4 regions of the uncultured Citricoccus sp. genome follow, and region 4 is predicted to be linked to each of the others. Evidence: riboswitches for the same ligand, from Rfam matches in the RefSeq annotation. Region 4 holds a riboswitch; each other region holds the start of a gene.
What was found. Region 4 has a riboswitch for thiamine pyrophosphate ahead of thiC (phosphomethylpyrimidine synthase ThiC). Riboswitches for the same ligand answer to the same signal wherever they lie in the genome.

Region 1: linked by a shared signal. The riboswitch ahead of Q0283_RS07725 (ECF transporter S component) and the one ahead of thiC (phosphomethylpyrimidine synthase ThiC) in region 4 are both predicted to bind thiamine pyrophosphate.
Region 2: linked by a shared signal. The riboswitch ahead of Q0283_RS00445 (thiamine ABC transporter substrate binding subunit) and the one ahead of thiC (phosphomethylpyrimidine synthase ThiC) in region 4 are both predicted to bind thiamine pyrophosphate.
Region 3: linked by a shared signal. The riboswitch ahead of thiO (glycine oxidase ThiO) and the one ahead of thiC (phosphomethylpyrimidine synthase ThiC) in region 4 are both predicted to bind thiamine pyrophosphate.

Annotation. Positions count from the first base shown of each region.
Region 1 is NZ_CALMQR010000069.1:45,778-50,586, reverse strand. It holds gene Q0283_RS07735 (energy-coupling factor transporter transmembrane protein EcfT) at 1-576, opposite strand, end outside; gene Q0283_RS07730 (ABC transporter ATP-binding protein) at 573-2,204, opposite strand; gene Q0283_RS07725 (ECF transporter S component) at 2,201-2,929, opposite strand; TPP riboswitch at 3,023-3,126, opposite strand; gene Q0283_RS07720 (FAD-dependent oxidoreductase) at 3,196-4,713, opposite strand.
Region 2 is NZ_CALMQR010000008.1:12,182-16,990, forward strand. It holds gene Q0283_RS00435 (sulfatase) at 1-431, shown strand, start outside; gene Q0283_RS00440 (formylglycine-generating enzyme family protein) at 436-1,347, opposite strand; TPP riboswitch at 1,547-1,650, shown strand; gene Q0283_RS00445 (thiamine ABC transporter substrate binding subunit) at 1,702-2,814, shown strand; gene Q0283_RS00450 (iron ABC transporter permease) at 2,846-4,654, shown strand; gene Q0283_RS00455 (ABC transporter ATP-binding protein) at 4,654-4,809, shown strand, end outside.
Region 3 is NZ_CALMQR010000103.1:35,787-40,595, reverse strand. It holds gene moeB (molybdopterin-synthase adenylyltransferase MoeB) at 1-216, opposite strand, end outside; gene Q0283_RS12425 (thiazole synthase) at 213-1,052, opposite strand; gene thiS (sulfur carrier protein ThiS) at 1,056-1,295, opposite strand; gene thiO (glycine oxidase ThiO) at 1,299-2,606, opposite strand; TPP riboswitch at 2,600-2,701, opposite strand; gene Q0283_RS12410 (IclR family transcriptional regulator) at 3,069-3,845, opposite strand; gene Q0283_RS12405 (Asp/Glu racemase) at 4,022-4,809, shown strand, end outside.
Region 4 is NZ_CALMQR010000057.1:4,143-8,951, forward strand. It holds gene Q0283_RS06340 (hypothetical protein) at 1-42, shown strand, start outside; gene Q0283_RS06345 (MarR family winged helix-turn-helix transcriptional regulator) at 39-497, opposite strand; gene Q0283_RS06350 (Hpt domain-containing protein) at 848-1,261, shown strand; gene Q0283_RS06355 (DUF6176 family protein) at 1,572-2,006, shown strand; gene Q0283_RS06360 (hypothetical protein) at 2,444-2,950, shown strand; TPP riboswitch at 3,033-3,142, shown strand; gene thiC (phosphomethylpyrimidine synthase ThiC) at 3,141-4,809, shown strand, end outside.

The DNA of each region.
Region 1 (4,809 bases), on a different contig from region 4:
GCGGCGGACCGGGCCCCCGCCGGCGCCCACGCCCCGCGCACGCCGGGCGTGGCCCAGCACGCGCCACTCCTCGGTCAGCATGGCGAGAAGCCGGAAGGCGGCCAGCGAGCCGAGCACGAACCTCGCGGGCAGACGCAGCCGCTGGGCCAGCGCGTCGGCCAGGTCGGTGGGATCCGTGGTCGCGAAGACGATCACTCCGGGCAGGGCGACCGCCAGGATGCGCAGGCCCGTCGCGGCTCCGGCCAACGCCGACCCCTCCGAGACGGACACCGGTCCGGCCTCCAGCAGCATCCGCCCCGTGTCCTGGCCGACCAGCGCGGTGCCCCACGCCGAGGCCAGCGCGGCGGCCACGAGCAGCCACGCCCGGCGCAGGAACTCCCCGGCGCGGATGCCCGAGAACGGCAGCAGGGCCACCGCCGCCAACAGCACCAGGCCCGAGGACACCCAGTCCATGGACGCCACCAGCACGGCGGTGACCGGCAGCAGGGCGGCCAGTTTCGCCAGCGGGTGGGCCCGCTCCATCGGGGAGCCCGCCACGGGGCGGGAGGGGGCCGGGGCGGTCAGGACGGCGCTCATGTCAGCTCCACCACCCGGGCGTCGAGGGCCGCGGCGAAGTCCTGGTCATGGGTCACCGCGACGACGGAGCTGCCCTCGGTGACGAGCCGGCGCAGCATCCCGGTCAGCACCGCCCAGGTGTTGGCGTCCTGCCCGAAGGTCGGCTCGTCGAGGAACACCACGTCCGGGCCCGTGGCCAGCACGGTGGCCACGGACAACCGGCGCTTCTCCCCACCGGAGAGCGTGAAGGGGTTGACCTCGGCCAGTCCGGTTAGTCCCATGGCCTCGAGCAATTCGTCGGCGCGGCCCCGGGCCTGTGCGGCCGACCACCGCAGCGTGCCCGTCCGGTGGTCCCGGGCGTGACGCGGCCCGAAGGCCAGTTCCTCGCGCACCGTGGCCGCGACGAACTGGTGCTCGGGCTCCTGGAACACCGTGCCGATCCGGCTCACCAGGTCCCGGGCGGGCCAGCGGTGGGGGTCGTCCGGCAGCCGGACCCCGTGTCCCTTCAGGGCGGCGGTGGCGGTCAGCGTCCCGGCGTGGGCCGGGATGAGCCCGGCCAGGGTCAGCAGCAGCGTGGACTTGCCCACCCCGTTCGGCCCGGTCACGACGACGGCCTCCCCGGCCTCCACGGTCACGTCCAGTCCGTGTTGCACCGGGACCGGCGGTGGCCCGAGGCGGCGGCGCCAGCCGGGCCTCACCGCGTGCCGGGACACCGCCAGGTCCCGGGCGGACAACAGCGCGGTCCCCGTGGGGTCCCGGTGACCGGCAGGGTCCCGGTGACCGGCAGGGTCCCGGTGACCGGCAGGGTCCCGTCGCGGGCTCCGTGCCGGTCCGGAGGGCTCCGCGGCCGGCCGCGGACCACCGGGGGCGGGGGTGACGGGTTCGGGCACCACCCCGGGCACCCACACCCCGGCCGCGGCCAGTTCCTCCCGGACGGGGCCGGGTGCGAGCAGCGCGGCGGGGGTGCCGTCGTGGCTGATGCCCCCGCCCGGTTCCAGGACGAGCAACCGGTCCACGTGCCGGGCCCACGTCCCGAGCCGGTGCTCCACGACCACGAGGGTGGCGCCGATGGCCTCGACCACCGCCAGGACGGCGTCGCGGACCTCGAGCACACCGGCGGGGTCGAGGTTGGCGGTCGGCTCGTCGAGCAGGACCAGCGGCGGGCGCATGGCCAGGACCCCGGCCAGGGCCATCCGTTGCTTCTGCCCGCCGGACAGTCGCGACGTGTCCCGCCACAGGGCGATGCCCTCGTCCTCCCCCAGCCCGACCGCGGCCAGGGCGTGTCGGACCCGGTCCCAGATCTCGTCCGGCGGGACGCGGAGGTTCTCCGCGCCGAAGGCCACGTCGTCCCCCACGCGCGAGAGGATCACCTGTGTCTCGGGGTCCTGCTGCACCAACCCGGCGTGGCCGCGCAGCTCGCGGGTGGGCACGCCGTCCAGCAGCAGCCGGCCGGTCTCCTCCGAGTCGTCCGCCGGGTCCAGCACGCCGGCCAGTCCGTGCAGCAGAGTGGACTTCCCGGCCCCGGAGGGCCCGGCGAGCAGGACCCGCTGCCCCGGTGGGATGGTCAGGTCCAGGCCGGCGACGGCGGCCCGGTCGCGTCCGGCGTGCCGCCAGCCCCAGCCCTGCGCGGTGACGGTGGCCGCGGTCACCCCCGGCCCGCCGGTTCCCGGTGGGCGCCGCGGGACGGGAGGGCGGCCAGTGCGCCCGTGGCCGCCAGGGCGCGGGTGGCCAGCCAGCTCAGCAGGCCGGCGATGACGATCCCGGAGATGCCGGTGAACCCCACGTAGAGCCACTTCCAGGCCAGCGTGTACTCGGGGAACCAGGCGAACAGGAAGGCCTCGTTGAGACCGCAGGCCACTCCCGCGGCGGCACCGGCCAGCAGGGCCACGGGAAGGGTGAAGCGACGGTAGAGGAACAGGAGGAAGACCAGCTCGGCCCCGATGCCCTGGACGAGTCCGGAGGCCAGCACGGTCAGGCCGAACTGGGACCCCAGCAACGCGGAGACGGCGGCAGCCACCAGTTCCGTGAACAGCGCGGCACCCGGTCTGCGGATCAGCAGTGCACCCAGGACCGCCGGGAACAGCCACATGCCGGCGACCAGTCCCGACGACGGCGGGAACGCCAGGAACACCCCGCCCAGTCCCGCATAGGCCAGGTTCCAGGCCCAGAAGACCACGCCGCTGGCCACGGCGACGACGGCGGCCACGACGATGTCCACCACGCGCCAGGTGTGGCGGGAGGAGGTGCGGTGGGCGGAGGTGCGGTGGGCGGGGCCGCGCGGGTCGTGGTGTGGGCGGGAGCGCCCGGGACGGTCCGGTGTACCGGCCGGCGGGGTGGCCTGGTGATCACTGCCGGGGGTCTGCGTCGAGACCATGTGATGTCCTCCTCAAGGATCCAAGGAGGGGAATGGAACGCACGCCGCCCGAACCCTCGGGATCCGGGCGCGTCAGGCACCGGGCCCCACGCTCCATCGGAGAACTCGACTTCCTTCGCCGGTACTAACCGGAGCAGGTTCGAGGGTCTGCGCTGGGCGCACTCTCAGCGCCGGGCGGCGCTCCCCTGTCGTTCACGATGTGGCACCAGCATAGGGCACCACCCCCGACCCCTCGGCCACGGTCCTCCCGTTGCGGGGAACGGCTCTCAGTCCGCCCGCCCCCTGGCATCCGTGGGTGCCCGCAGGCCCGTGACCGCCGGCCCCTCGAGCAGGGTGCCGTCCGCGGTGAAGCGTGATCCGTGCAGTGGGCAGTCCCAGGAGCGCTCGGCGTCGTTCCAGGAGACGATGCCGCCCAGGTGCGGGCAGACCGCCGACATCCGGCAGGTCACCCCGTCCACCGTGGAGACCGCCACGGGCCGGCCGTGGTCCCGGCCCACCGTGCCCTGGCCCTCGGCCGGAGGCTCCTGGGGCAGGGGTCTGCGTGCGGCCGACGTCCAGCCGCCGGCCAACCGGGCACCGACGGCGGCGTTGTCCCTCAGGCCGGTCAGCAGGTCGGCCGGCGAGGTGAGGCGACGATCCATCGGCCTGGCCCAGTCCGTGGCACCGCCGAGGATCTGCGCGGAGATCCGCAGGGCGGCCGACACGCCGTTGGTCAGGCCCCACTTGTTGAAGCCGGTGGCCAGGTAGACGTGGCCACCGCCGCGGGGCAGTGTCCCCACGAAGGGGACGAGGTTGGCCGAGCGGTAGTCCTGCGCGGACCAGGCGTGCGTGCGCTCCGCTCCGGGGAAGTGCTCCCGGGTCCACGCCTCGAGGGCGTCCACGGCGGCCTGCGGTGAGGCCGATCGCCCCACCACGTGGCCGTTGCCGCCCACGAGCAGCAGCTCACCGTCGTCGATGGGGGCCGTGCGCAGGCTGCGGGACGGACTGTCCGCGGAGAGGTACATCGCCTGGGGAACGGGCCCCGGCACCCGGTAGGACTGTGCGTAGGAACGGTGTGGACTGAGCTTGGCGAAGTAACCGCCGCGGTCCAGGACCGGGGCCCCTGTGGTCAGGACCAGCTGCCCGGCCCTGATCTCCCCCGCGGAGGTGTGAACGGCCAGCGGGGACCGGTAGCCCGCGCCCGTGAGCCGCACCCCCTCCACCAGCGTCCCGCCGAGCCGGCGGAACTCGGTGGCCAGGGCGTCGAGCACCTGCATCGGGTGCACCTGCGCCTGGTCCTCCAGCCGGATCGCCCCGGCCACGGGGTAGGGCAGGTCCGTCTCCCGTGTCCAGGTCACGTCCAGGCCCGCGGCGCGGTCGGCCTCCAGCTCGGAGTGCAGCCGGGACAGGCCCTCGTGGGTGGTGGCGTAGGTGTAGGCGGGCCTGCGCTGGTAGTCGATCCCGTTCTCGTCCAGGTAGCGCAGCAGCCAGGACTGCCCCCGGCGGTTGCCCTCCACGTAGGAGCGCAGCACCTGGTCCGACTGGTGACGGCTGATCTCCGCCAGGGTGGTGCCCTGGAGCAGCGAGACCTTCGCGGTGGTGTTCCCGGTGGCCACGGCCCCCACCGAGCGGGCCTCGACCACGGCCACGCGCTGGCCCGCGCGCGCCAGCAGGACGGCGGTGGCCAGCCCGGTCAAGCCCGCGCCGGCGACCACGGTGTCGAACCGGTCACCCGGGGAGAGGTGGTCGGTGCCGGTGGCGGGGACCGGGTGGGTGTCATGCCAGAGGGACGTCCTGGGGTCCATGCTGCATCCGTCCTGTTCCGTCCTGCGGGATCCGATGGCGGACGCGTCCCGCGCGGGGAGGCGAACACCGTCATCGTAGAGGGGCCCCGTGCGCAT
Region 2 (4,809 bases), on a different contig from region 4:
TCTCCCCGGCGGCGCGGACCGCGGCCTCGACGGCCCTGGTCTCGAACGCGGACCTGGTGCCCACCCTGCTGGAACTCACCGGGGTCTCGGGACACCGCGGCATCCAGGGCCGCAGCCTGGTCCCGCTGCTGCGGGGCGAGGCCTCCGTCCACCGCAGGGCACTGATCGTCGAGGAGGATCAGCCGTTCGGCCTCGACGGGCTGCCGGCCCCCGTGCACATCCGTTCGGTCATCACCCCCGAGGCCCGCTACACGCGGTACTTCGGCACCGACGCCGAGGAGCTGTACCTGCTCGACTCGGACCCGGAGGAGGCCCACAACCTGGCCGCCAGGCCGGGGTGCGAGGAGGTCGTGGACCGCATGCGCCAGCTGATGCTGGACGAGTTGCTGGCGCTGACCGACCACGGGGTCCGGGTGCGGGCGGCGGCCTGACCCGTCAGCCGACGGTCCGGAAGCCGCAGTTGCTGCTCGAGGAGTCCGGACTGTTCCTGCTCCGCGCTGCCACCCGGTACCGGTTGCAGTAGGAGTCGTGGCAGAGGAACGACCCTCCGCGCATGACCCTGCCCTCGCCGAACGGCGGCCCGGGGGGATTCTCCTCGGGACTGCGCCGGTAGTAGCGCGGCAGGAACCAGTCCTGGCACCACTCCCAGACGTTCCCGGCCATCTGGAACAGGCCGAACCCGTTGGCCGGGAACGTCCGCACCGGGGCCGTGGAGAGGAAACCGTCGTCGATCGTGTTCTCCACGGGGAAGCGTCCCTGGAAGATGTTGCAGTGGTGCTCGCCGCCCGGCACGAGCTCATCGCCCCAGGCGTAGCGGTGGCCCTGCAGCCCGCCGCGGGCCGCGTACTCCCATTGCGCCTCGTGCGGCAGGCGGCGCCCGGCCCACGCGCAGTAGGCCTGGGCGTCATTCCAGCTGACGTGGACCACCGGGTGGTCCTCGTCCGCCCGGGATCCCGGTCCGAGCGGGGCATGCCAGCACGCCCCGGGCACGTTGACCCACCAGGCCGTCCCCGGGACCGGGTTCGCGCCCGCCGGGTTCAGCCGACGAGCAATGAGTTCCAGGTGGAAGACCGCCGAGGACCCGAACCGTTCCGCCTCCGTGACGTACGCGGTCTGCTCCACGAACCGCCGGAAGTCGTCGACCGTCACGGTGGTGGCGTCCATGGAGAAGCCGTCCAACCGCACCGCGTGCACGGGCGTCTCACCGTCTGCGGGGTACCCCTCACCGAAGTGGTCCCCCATGAGGAACCGACCGGCGGGAACCTCAACCTGCTCGATGCCGTGGGTGGAGCTCGACTGGACCGGGCCCGTGTGGACGGCCCGAGACGCAGGCTCCCGCGGATCCATGTGCTGCGCACGTCCCGGCTCGGTACCGCCGGCAGCGGGATGACAACAGTCCACATCCACCTCTCAGGGCCGATTCGTCGTGCAGGTGCTCAGCCGGACAGCTCAGACAGGCAGGGCTTTTCCATTATGGTGCGCCGCCACGGCCGGTCACGTCAGCCGACCGAGATGACCCCGCCCCTCCCCCGGCACTAGACTGAAGGTTCAACGACAGGGGAGCGCCAGGCCGGCGCTGAGAGTGCGCACACCGCAGACCCTCGAACCTGCCCGGTTAGCACCGGCGAAGGAAGTCGAGCTTTCTCTCCTCGGGTCGGCGCACCCGCCGCCCCGTCCCCTCCAGAGGTATTGGAGGAACTCATGCACCACCTTTCCGCAGCGCCCACCAGCAGACGCCGTGCCCGTGGCGCCCTCGCGATCCTGGGCATCGCCGCGCTGGCCCTGACCGGCTGCTCGGTCGCGGACCAGTCCGGCGCGGGCGACGGCACGGCGCCGGCCACCACCGACGGCGCGAGCGGCGCCTCGGGAGCCGGCACCGGTGGCACGGTGACCGTGATGACCCACGACTCCTTCAACATCACCGAGGAGCAGATCGCCGCCTTCGAGCAGGAGTCCGGCTACGAGCTCACCACCACCGCCCCGGGCGACGCCGGCACCCTGGTCAACCAGCTGATCCTGTCCAAGGACAACCCCACCGTGGACGCGGTCTACGGCATCGACAATCTCTCGGCCCAGCGCGTCATCGACGAGGGCGTCGTCGCCGAGTACGCCTCCGGGGCGCTGCCGGAATCCGCCCAGGACCTCGTCGTCGAGGACCGGCTGACCCCCATCGACCAGGGCCAGGTCTGCGTCAACGTGGACGAGCAGTGGTTCGAGGAGAACGACCTCGCCGCGCCGACCACCCTGGAGGACCTGGCCAGGCCCGAGTACGCGCGGCTGTTCGTCACCACCAATCCGGTCACCTCCTCCCCCGGCCTGGCCTTCCTGGCCGCCACCGTGACCGAGAAGGGCGAGGACGGCTGGCAGGACTACTGGCAGCGGTTGCTCGAGGGCGGCACCAAGGTCGCCGCCGGCTGGTCGGACGCCTACTACTCCGACTTCTCCGCCGGCGAGGGCCAGGGCGCCTACCCGCTGGTGCTCAGCTACTCGTCCTCCCCCGCCTTCGCCCCGACCACCGGGGTCGTCGAGGACACCTGCACCACCCAGGTCGAGTACGCCGGCGTCGTGGAGGGCGCGAAGAACCCCGAGGGCGCGCAGGCGTTCATCGACTTCCTGCTCGCCGAGGACTTCCAGGCCTCGCTGCCGGAGAACATGTTCATGTACCCGGTGGACGAGTCCCTCGAGCTGCCGGCCGAATGGGCGCAGAACGCCACCCTCGTCGAGGACCCGATCGAGGCGGACCTGCGGCAGATCGCCGAGAAGCGCGAGGCCTGGCTCGAGGACTGGAACGCACTCTACGAGGCCGCGAGCTGATCGGCATCCCCCACCGGACAGGACGCGACGGATGAGCCTGGTCCCGGGAGACCCGGCCCTGGTCCCGACGCCGGCCCCCACCCGGGTGCCGGCGTCCGGTCGGGCCCCGGAGACCGGAACCGCCCCGCCGGGCGGTGACCGGGCGGACGTCGTGCCCGGGCGGTGGAGGCGTGCCGCCGGCCCGGTGGGCCGCGGGCTGGTGTGGACGGTGGTCGCCGCCGTCCCGCTGGCGTTCCTGGCGGTGTTCTTCCTGTGGCCCGTCGGGTCGATGCTGGCCCGTGGCGTGACGAACGCCGCCGGGCAGCTCGACCTCGGCGCCTTCGCCGAGGTGCTGGCCGAGTCGCGCACCTGGCGGCTCGTGGGGCAGACGCTGGGACTGGCGGTGGCCGGAACACTGGGATCGCTGCTGCTGGGGCTGCCCGGGGCGTACGTCCTGTACCGGTGCCGGTTCCCCGGGCGGAACCTGCTGCGCGGGCTGTCCACGGTGCCCTTCGTGCTGCCGACGGTGGTGGTGGGCACCGCGTTCCGGGCGCTGCTGGCCGAGAACGGCCCGCTGGGGTTCCTGGGGCTGGACCAGACGCTCACGGCCGTCGTGCTGGCGATGGTGTTCTTCAACTTCTCCGTGGTGGTGCGCCAGGTCGGTGCCCTGTGGTCCACGCTGGACCCGCGCACTGGGGAGGCCGCCCGGATGCTGGGGGCCTCGCCGTGGCGGACGTTCGTGACCGTCACCGTCCCGGCGCTGGGACCGGCGATCGCCTCGGCCGGGTCGCTGGTGTTCCTGTTCTGCTCGACGGCGTTCGGGATCGTGCAGACCCTGGGCCGGCCGGGCGTGGGCACCCTGGAGACCGAGATCTACATCCAGACGACGGCGTTCCTGGACCTGCGCACGGCGGCGGTGTTCTCCACGCTGCAGTTCGTGGTGGTGATCCTGGCGGTGACGCTGGCCAACCGGTTCCGCGCCGGGACCGAGACGGCGCTGCGGTTGCGCGAACCGACCTCCCACCCGCTGCGGCGCGCGGACGCGGTGCCGTTCGCGGTGACGATGCTGACCGTGGTGCTGCTGATCGCCGCGCCGATCGTGGCGCTGGTGGCGCGGTCCTTCCAGTCCTCGCAGGGCTGGGGGCTGCGCAACTACGAGCTCCTCGGCTCGAGCGCCGGGTCCGGGTTCGCCGGCGGGACCACGGTGCTGCAGGCCCTGGAGCACTCGGTGAAGATCGCCCTGGACGCCACGGTCATCACGCTGGTGGTCGGGGTGCCGCTGGCGCTGCTGCTGACCCGGCCGGTGCGCTCGCGGTGGGCGGTGCGGGCCCAGCGGCTGTTCGACGCGGCGATCATGCTGCCGCTGGGGGTGTCCGCGGTGACGGTGGGCTTCGGGTTCGTGGTGTCCCTCGTGGCCTCCGCCCCGCAGCTGGCGTACTCGGGCGCGCTGGTGCCGCTGGCCCAGGCCGTGGTCGCGCTGCCGCTCGTCGTCCGTTCGCTGGTGCCGGTGCTGCGGGCCGTGGACCCGCGGTTGCGGGAGGCCGCGGCCGTGCTGGGTGCCTCTCCCGGGCGGGTGCTGCGGACCGTGGACGGGCCGTTCCTGGCGCGCGGACTCGGGCTGGCCGCCGGGTTCGCGTTCGCGGTGTCCCTGGGCGAGTTCGGGGCGACGACGTTCCTCGCCTCCCCCGACTACCAGACCCTGCCGGTGCTCATCGTGCGCCTGCTGGGCCGGCCCGGGGAGGACAACTACGGGATGGCGATGGCCGGGTCGGTGATCCTGGCGGTGCTGACCGCGACGGTGATGCTGGTGTGTGAGCGGTTGCGCCCGCGGGGCGCGGCCGGGACGGGAGCGGGGTTCTGATGGGTGTCGAGACAGAGCGGGCGCTGGTGTGCGAGGGCGTGTCCGTGGCGTACCCGAACGGGTTCGTGGCGGTGCGGGACATGGACCTGGCCGTCGACGCCGGCGAGATCGTCGCGCTGCTGGGCGCCTCGGGCTCGGGCAAGTCGACGCTGCTG
Region 3 (4,809 bases), on a different contig from region 4:
GTCGACAATGCCGAGCGTGCCGACCCCGGCGGCGGCCAGGTACTGCAGCGCTGGAGTTCCGAGTCCGCCGGCGCCGATGACGAGGACTCGGGCATTCTTGATTCGCTGTTGGCCGAGGAGCCCGATCTGGGGCAGAGACAGGTGACGGGCGTACCGTTCGAGCTCCTCGCCCGTCAGCTGCGGGCCGGGAGTTACGAGTGGAGGCAGCGGAGTCATCGGCTTGCCCCGGTGGGTGCCCAGTCTCCGCGCGCCACAGTCTCTGAGGCGTCGGTGGCGATCAGCCCGGTCGTGGGCGAGGACGCGACGGCGTGGCGGCGCGCGGGGATACGGCCGGCGCCGGCGGCTAGTCGTCCCGCGGCCACGGCATGGCGCATGGCCGTAGCCATCGCCACGGGGTCCTGGGCCCGGGTCACAGCGCTGGCCAGTAGCACGGCATCACACCCTAGTTCCATAGCCCAGGCGGCCTCGGAGGCGGTGCCGATGCCCGCGTCGAGGACCACAGGCACCCGGGCCCGAGAGGTGATGAGTTCAATGTTATGAGGGTTGAGAATGCCGAGTCCGGTGCCGATGGGTGCCCCCAGGGGCATGACGGCGGTCGCTCCCAGGTCCTCCAACCGGCGTGCAACGGCCGGGTCATCGGAGGTGTATGCGAAAACCTTGAAGCCTCGGGCGACCAACTGCTCGGTGGCCTCGAGCAACTCGGAGACGTCGGGCAACAAGGTGTCCTCGTCCGCGATGACCTCGAGCTTGACCCAATCGGTCTCCAAGGCCTCCCGACCCAGCTCCGCCGTCAGCACAGCGTCGCGGGCGGTATAACACCCGGCGGTGTTGGGCAAGACACGAATCCGGTTGCGTTCCAGCACCGAGAACAAACTGTCTCCCTGCCTGGGGGTGTAACGGCGCAGAGCCACCGTGGTCAATTCAGTCTCGGAAGCCCGCAGGGCCCGCTCCAGGGTGTGCAGAGAGCTCAAACCCCCGGTCCCCATAATCAACCGCGAGGACAACTCCACCTCGTCGAGAACGAACGGGTCTGGGCGTGCGGTGGTACCCACGTGTCAACCTCCCTGGACGGCGGTAATGATCTCGATGGTCTGGCCCTCGAGCACGGGAGTGCGAGACCACCGGCTACGGGGAACCACCGCGGCGTCGACCGCTACCGCCATACCCAGCCCGCCTCCGTCCAGCGGGCGTCCATCGCTGGCCAGGGGCCGAGCCGCGGTTTGGGAGACCAGATCAATGATGGTCGTGTCACCAGACACGACCCGGGGGGCGCCGTTGAGGGTGATGGTCGGCATCAACTACTCCTGTTCTCGGGTACACACGTGCGAAGGGGACACCACCTGACGGTCGAGGACCGACGGTTCGAAGCGCTGCGGGTCAGTGGCGGCAAGATGCGCGGCATCGATATCCGGTTCGGCTCCCGTCTCACCCGTGATCAACTGGGCGGCGAGGCGGGCGGCCAACGGGGCAAGGAGTACACCGTGGCGGAAATACCCGGTGGAGACCACCAGGCCGGGCACGAAGCCACCGCCGTGCCCACGAACACGGCCAAGGTAGGGCACGTCATCGGGTGTTCCGGGACGGGCCCGGGCCATGACCTCCATCAGCTCCAGATCGACGACCCCCGGCACCAGGGCCTGGGCGTCGCGCAGCAACCGGAACACTCCGCCGGCATTGGCTCCCGACTGGTCATCCTCGCGAGAAGTAGCCCCGATCACGACCGTGCCGTCCGTGCGCGGTACGAGATAGACCGCCACACCATGCACCAGGCCGCGGACGGTCCGCTCGATCAAAGGTCGCGCGCCCGGTGGGAGGCGAGCCCGGAGGATGTCGCCATGAACAGGACGCAGCGGCAGGCGGCAATTGGCCGGCAAACCCTCAAACCCCTCGGCGCCCAGGCCGGGGGCCAGAACGGTTTCAGCGGCCAATATCTGCTGCCCGTTGGCCAGCATGACACCGGCCACGGCCCCGCGTCTGTTCCGCAACAACGCCTTGGCCCGTTCGCGTCGCACACACCCCAGGCCGCCATCCGTACTCCCGTCTGGTGGCCTCGCGGTCCCGTCTTGACCGGTCAGGACCCTCAGTAATCCCGCCACCAACCGGCGAGGGTCGACCTGATGATCGGCGGGGGCACGGAACACGGCTGAAAGACGCGGTGACAGGGCCGGTTCAAGCGAACGGGCCTCGCCCAGGGGCAACTGCTCCACCGCCATGCCATGGCGTTGCTGTAACTGGCTCAGATCGGTGAGGCCCTGGCGGTCCGCGATATCGACACCGCACACCAAGGTCTCAGTGACCCGGTAACCGACGCTTTTCCCGGAGTCCCGTTCGAGGGTCTCGACGAAACCCGGGTATTCGGCGGCCGAGGCGCTCATCAGCGGATAGAGGGCCTGTTGCTGATACTGAACCTCGCTCACCGGGGCCAGCATCCCGGCAGCCGCCCTCGAAGCCCCTTCCCCCGGGGCTGGATCGATCACCACCACCGAGCGGCCGCGTCGACGCAGTTCCCAGGCAGTGGCCAGGCCAATCAGTCCGGCACCCACCACCGCGACATCGACTGCATCGATTGCGGGACGTGAAGAGACGGCAGGGTACGCAGCACTCACCGCATGTCCTTTCCTCCGGCGGCATGATCCGCATCAGGTGTGGCGGTCGGCTCTTAAGCCCTCTCAGCCCCGATGGGGCTCCCGCAGAACTCGCTGACTATTGGCAGCGTGCGCCCATCCTATCCCCGACTTCATCACCGGCAGACGAGTGCAACACCCGCCGAGCTCGGGTTGGTAAGCATGCCCCGGCCCATCTCAGAAGGGGCCGGGCGGGCCGATCGTCACCGTGGGGACGCGGGGGAGGGGCACCCATCGCACTAAAGGTTTGCCATCAAAAGCATGGGGTGGCCCGATGACCAGTCGCTCGGGTGGGCGGGTGCAATCACCGGGGTCAGGCCGACGGGGCCACCGGCGGCTGGGCAACCGAGGACGGATCCGCTTTTTGTGGTCTTAAGGCATAAAGCCCCGTGCGCAGGCGCGGCTCGCGAACCGAACCGGCCGACCTTCCAGCTAATAGGGGGCTTACGGCGTGGTCGCGTACCCCAGCGCGTTGCTCGCAGCACGCCCAGACCGAGCCACGATGGGCCCCAGCCGTTCAACATCGTCCGGCCCGACGCGTTGGGTGGGGAAACCCAGCCCGATTACTCCTGCCAGTTGACCGGTGTGGTTGAAGACCGGGGCGCTAATGGAACCGACGTCTTCGTGTCGCTCGCCGAACGCCGCGAAATAACCCATCTCCTGGGCTTGCTGACTCTGGGCGTCCAGTAGTTCCAGGCTTTGTGGAGTGAATTGCGTGAACCGATCGAGGGAAGAACCCACAAGGGCGTCCCTGGCCTCGGGATCGAAGGCCAAGAAGATCTTGCCGGGGGCTCCAGCATGAATGGGCATGACTTGACCGACCATGAAGGGGCGCATGACCACGTGGCGGGTCTCAGCGACCGCAACCACTGTTCTGAACGCACCGTCGCGCACGTAGAAGCACGCCGTCTCACCGGTTTCATCGCGAAGGTCTTGTAGCACCGGCCTGACCAACCGCACCACATCCAGTCCTAAAGTCCCGGGCGTAGCCCACCTGACCAGGCCGATCCCGATGCGGTATCGGTCGCCGTCGCGGTCCAGAAAACCCTCCCGCACCAAGTTTTGCACCAGGCGCTGGCACGTGCTGGGAGGAAGCCCGGTCAGACGCACGATCTGCTGCAGCGTGGGGTCCGGCTCCTCCACGGAGAAGCAGTTGAGGATCTCAGCGACCTTGTGCAACACCAAGATGGGGGTGGTCCCCGAACTCGACTCCGCAGCCATGCCTTTAATCCCCTGCTTTCCTCTGGCCAAGCCGCCATCCTATCCGTCGGGAAAGTCCGTAGGTCACGCACGTCACCTCGTGTGACCTAGTTGACATTCTACTCCGGAAGCCCACATTATGAGTTCGCGACCCAAGATGTGGGTCATGATCGTTCCCCTATATCTCTGGAGAAGCCTTGAGCATCCCTGAAATCGCCTGCGAAACCTCTGCTGTGGCAAAGCCGGAGGGTTTGTCGCGGATTGGCCTGATCGTCCCCAGCTCGAACACGACGATGGAGACCGAACTGCCCGAGCTGTTCCGCCGCCAGTCCGAGGCAACGGGTCACCGTTACACGTTCCATTCCGCGCGAGCCGGCATGAAGAACGTCAATAAGGAAGAGCTCCTGGCCATGGTGTCGAAGGCTGCCGACTGCGCCGCTTCGGTCTCCGACGCCGATGTGGACACCATCGCCTACGCCTGCCTGGTGGCCGTCATGGCCCAGGGCCCGAACGCGCACGTAGATTCCGAAGCCGTGCTCGCCCAGGCCGCCCAGGACAATGGACACCCGGCCGCCGTGACGAGCAGTGCCGGCGCGCTGGTGCGCACTTTGCAGGAGGCGGGCGTTCGCAAGGTCGCCATGGTCACGCCCTACATGAAGCCGCTGACGCAAATGGTTCGCGAGTACATCGAAGGTGCTGGCATTGAGGTCCTCGAGGCAGTGAGCCTGGAGGTCCCGGACAACCTGGCGGTCGGCCGTCTGGACCCGCAGAACCTTCCCGAGATCGCACGCAACCTTCAGCGGGAAGGTGCCGAAGCGATCATCCTGTCCGCGTGCGTGCAGATGCCCTCCCTGCCGGCCGTGCAAGCGGTCGAGGATGAACTGGGGCTTCCCGTTTTCACCGCAGCCACAGCCACGGCGTATGAAATCCTTAAGTCCCTGGGACACGAGCCCGCCATTGGTGGTGCCGGTGCACTGCTGTCCGG
Region 4 (4,809 bases):
CCTCCGGCCGGGGCGTTGACCGTGGCCGGGTACGCCGGCTAGTCGACCGGGCGCGGATGGACCCGGTCCATCAGCAGGGTCATGAGCCGGTGCAGTTCCTGCAGCTCGGACTTGTCCATCTGAAGGCGTTCCATCATCTGCACCGGCACGGCCTCGGCCTGCCGGCGCAATTCCCGGCCGGTGTCGGTGAGATCGATCGCCAAAGCCCGGTCATCCTCGGGGTCCCGGCCCCGGTGGATGTACCCCAGGGTCTGGAGTCGCTTGGTCAGCGGGGACAGGGTGGCCGACTCCATATGCAGCAGCGCCGCCAGGTCCTTGATCGACAACGGCGCGTGTTGCCACAAGGCCAACATGACCAGGTACTGCGGGTGGGTCAGCTTCAGCGGCTCGAGCACCGGCCGGTAGGCGGCGATGACCCCCCGGGAGGCCACCGAGAGGGCGAAGCAGATCTGGCTCTCCAGCGCCAGCGGATCGGTGGAGGGGGTGCTGCGGTCCATGCCCCCAGCATGCCCCATCCAATGGCCCGAGGCGGACTATCGGGCATTAATCCGGTACTTCAGCGCCGACCTCCGGCCTACGTCGTGGCTGCAGTCTCGGTGGTCGCGCCCAGAACCGTCCTCTACATCGCGTGTTGTCCCGAAACGGCGAACCGCTCGGACCGAGCTTTCCTCCGACATCGGTGGTCCGTCCCGGAGCACCGCAGACGCTCACCTACCGCACTCCGAGGGGCCTGTCTCGGGCGGGGCTCTCAGCGCCTCCCGGTCTCCGCGATGACCACCCGGACCGGATTGACCTGGACCAGATAGTAAGGACACTGAAGACCTTGGACCCATCTACGTCGTCCCCCATGCCCATCCTGGACACCGACGTCCTCATCGAGCTCGTCGAAGAGCTCGGCGACGGGCCACCGACATGGGGATTTCTTGCTCGGTACATGCAGCTCCTGGATCACCGAGTCGATCGGCTCGACCGCGCGCTCATCACCAGAGACGCCGAGGGATGGCTGGACGCCGTTCAGAGCCTCAAAGTCTCCTCAGCGATGGCTGGCGCGACCGCCTTGTCCGCAGCGGCCGCCCAACTCCAAGAACGCATTGCACCGATACCACCGGACGACCAGCGCTGGCCGACAGGGCAGCAACGGACCGAGATCATCACCGGTCTGCGGCAACTGGCCCAGGAAACCCGGCACCACCTGCACCTCTTTCTCCACCGACCGATCCTGCCTGTCACAGACACCTCCAGAGAATCCCGTGGAACGTAAACACGCCCGGGGTAGCCACCAATCACCAGGAAGGTCACCAGGAACGATGACGAACTGTCAGCGAGGTCCCTTCAGGGGCCATGGAACCGCCACACGGACACCCAGTCCGCGGTGGTCAATGAAAACGAGGCCGGGACCATCGAGGGATTCGGGCTGCCCGGCGGCCTCCGACCCCATCGTCCTCCTACCCGCTGAGGAACCGAGGCTCCGATTACTCCCACCCAGGTCCAGGCCCTGGACCGTGCAGTTACTTCCGTGGGCGGCCCCGGACAGGAGCAGCCGGTGACATGAGTGGAGAGGACATGGTCGAATGATCTTCAGTTTGACTCGATTCCGGTTGCGTCCTGGATCCCGAGCGCTAGCGGATGAGTGGGTGCGTTTCATGGAGGCCCATCGCTGCGCGGTGGGAGAGATCATGAAACGGGAGCACATGTATGTGGAGGCGATCTTCACCGAAACGGTGAACGGGGCGGACTATCTGTACTGGTACAGCCTGCAGGACGACCACGACAGATCCGCAGAACCCTTTGACCACTGGTTCGACGAACATCACACCCGGTTCTGGCAGGCCTGCATCGACGACACCTTCCCGGTGGATGAGTTCACCCCGCAAATCCTCCTGACGACCGAAGGAATCCGAGCCGCCGCGGGACTCGGGAGCCGAGAATCAGTGCTCGCCACCATGGACCCCCGAGGGGACGGAGTCGGGACTGCCCGCCAATATGCGGGGTCTGAAGTTTCCTAAGCGGTGAGGTGTCGCAGAAAAGGCTCAAGTGATCCCGGGTGACCTCGGTCACGGCCACAGATCCGCGGTGATCTGCGTCTGGTCATCCGGTCCAGAGCATGGATGTCCGGTGGACGCGGGGACGCAGAACCAATCCGTGGAGGCTCGTCGCGGCCTGGGCCAACGCCGTCGCTCCGACCATCCTCGAAGACCTTCGTCAGGCTACAGGCGGCATCCATCCGCGTCGCGCAATCCCGGGCAAGGCCTCGCCTATCCGCTAAACCTGCCGGGCGAGCGGTTTACCGCCGCGCAGGAGCGTGCCCGGACGAGCGCCCCTCCTGAGAGCGGCACGACCCTCATGACGTGCCGCTCCCTCTCTCAAGGCCCTGCCCGAGCCTGTCTCCGCGCAGGCCACCAAATGTGTTGATACCCATGATGTCCACCCACGAAGGACCCGGATGCAGACGCCATCGACCCCCCCACCCCGCACCGAACAGCACACCCTGACGGCCCTGCTGCGGGTCGGAGAGGTTGCCGTGGCTTTCCGCGAGCACGTGGCCACCGGTGACCTGCCCGGGGCGTGGCCCCTGATCGACCCAACGCTGCGATTGGCGTGGGCCCGGGACTGGGCCCAGGACCACGGCGCACGACTGCGCCGGCTCTGCCCGAAACGGCTGGCCGAGCGGTTGTCCTGTCTGGACGGGCCGGCCCATCCGCTCTGGAAGCACTTCGCCGCCGACCGGCTCCAACAGTTGCGGCAGGTGGAGGCGGCCGGGTGGTCTCACTCCGCTACGGGTCTGCCGCCACTGGGCCCGGATACCGAGGTCCTCTACGCCCGCCCCGACCATCCCGAGGACTGGGGAGCCCCGGCCGATCCCCGTACCGTGCCGATGGTGATGCGCTGGAACGGTGCCGCGTGGAAGGTCCTCGCCTACGGGTCCCTCAGCCACCCCGAGCCCCAATAGTGCGCCCGCGACGGGCCGGTGGAACGAGGCGTTAAGCAAGTCTGAGCGGCACCAGACCGGCCCGCCATGGTGTTAGTGTCGTTGCCGTCCACACGGGAGCCCCATTGCAGGGGCTGAGATCGGGCTGAGGCAGCCTGCGACCGTCGAACCTGTCCGGGTCATGCCGGCGAAGGAAGTAGGAACACATCTGATGAGTGCATCCAATGCGCACGCCCTGGCGTATCTCCACAACACCGAGCACGGGCTTGCCGTGCCGGTCACCGAGATCACCTTGAACGATTCCCCGGGCGGAATAGCGAACCCACCGCTGCGGATCTACCGCACGGCCGGGCCGGGCAGCGACCCGGTGATCGGGTTGCCACCGAGCCGGGCGTCCTGGATCCAGGGGCGCGGTGACGTCGAGGAATACGCCGGCCGGGAACGGAACCTCCTTGACGATGGCCGCTCGGCTCTGCGCCGCGGGGCCGCGTCCCAGGAGTGGAAGGGAACCCGGGCGGTGCCGTTGCGGGCCAAGGCGGGGCGGACCGTCACCCAGATGCACTACGCCCGGGCCGGAATCATCACCGAGGAGATGCGCTACGTGGCCCTGCGCGAGCAGTGCGACGTCGAACTGGTCCGCTCCGAACTGGCCGCTGGCCGGGCCATCATCCCGGCCAACATCAACCACCCCGAGTCCGAACCGATGATCATCGGCAAGGCATTCTTGGTGAAGATCAACGCCAACATCGGCAACTCCGCGGTCACCAGCTCCATCGCCGAGGAGGTCGACAAGATGCAGTGGGCCACCCGATGGGGAGCGGACACGGTGATGGACCTCTCCACCGGAGAGGACATCCACACCACCCGGGAATGGATCATCCGCAACTCCCCCGTACCGATCGGCACGGTCCCGATCTACCAGGCGCTAGAGAAAGTCAACGGGGAGGCCAACGCCCTGACCTGGGAGATCTTCCGCGACACGGTGCTGGAACAATGCGAACAGGGCGTGGACTACATGACCATCCACGCCGGGGTGCTGCTGCGCTACGTGCCACTGACCGCCGAACGGGTCACCGGTATCGTCTCGCGCGGCGGGTCGATCATGGCCGGGTGGTGCCTGGCCCACCATCAGGAGAACTTCCTCTACACCCACTTCGACGAGCTGTGCGAGATCTTCGCCCGGTACGACGTGGCCTTCTCCCTCGGAGACGGCCTGCGCCCGGGCTCGATCGCCGACGCCAACGACGCCGCCCAGTTCGCCGAACTGGACACCCTGGCAGAACTCACAGCACGGGCCTGGGCCCACGACGTGCAAGTCATGGTCGAAGGCCCCGGACACGTTCCCCTGCACCTGGTGCGCGAGAACGTGGAACGCCAACAACAGCTATGCCAGGGAGCCCCGTTCTACACCCTGGGCCCGCTGGTGACCGACATCGCCCCGGGTTATGACCACATCACTTCGGCCATCGGGGCCACCGAGATCGCCCGCTACGGCACCGCGATGCTGTGCTACGTCACCCCGAAAGAACACCTGGGACTGCCCAACAAGGACGACGTGAAGACCGGGGTCATCACCTACAAGATCGCCGCCCACGCCGCCGATGTGGCTAAGGGCCACCCGGGTGCGACCGAACGGGACGACGCGCTGTCCAAGGCCCGCTTCGAGTTCCGCTGGCGCGACCAGTTCGCGCTATCCCTGGACCCCGACACCGCGGAGGCCTTCCACGACGAGACATTGCCGGCCGAACCGGCCAAGACGGCCCACTTCTGCTCGATGTGCGGACCGAAGTTCTGCTCCATGCGCATCTCCCAGGACATCCGCGACCAGTACGGCAGCGCACAGGCCCAAGCAGCAATCGCCGGAATGCAGGCCAAATCCG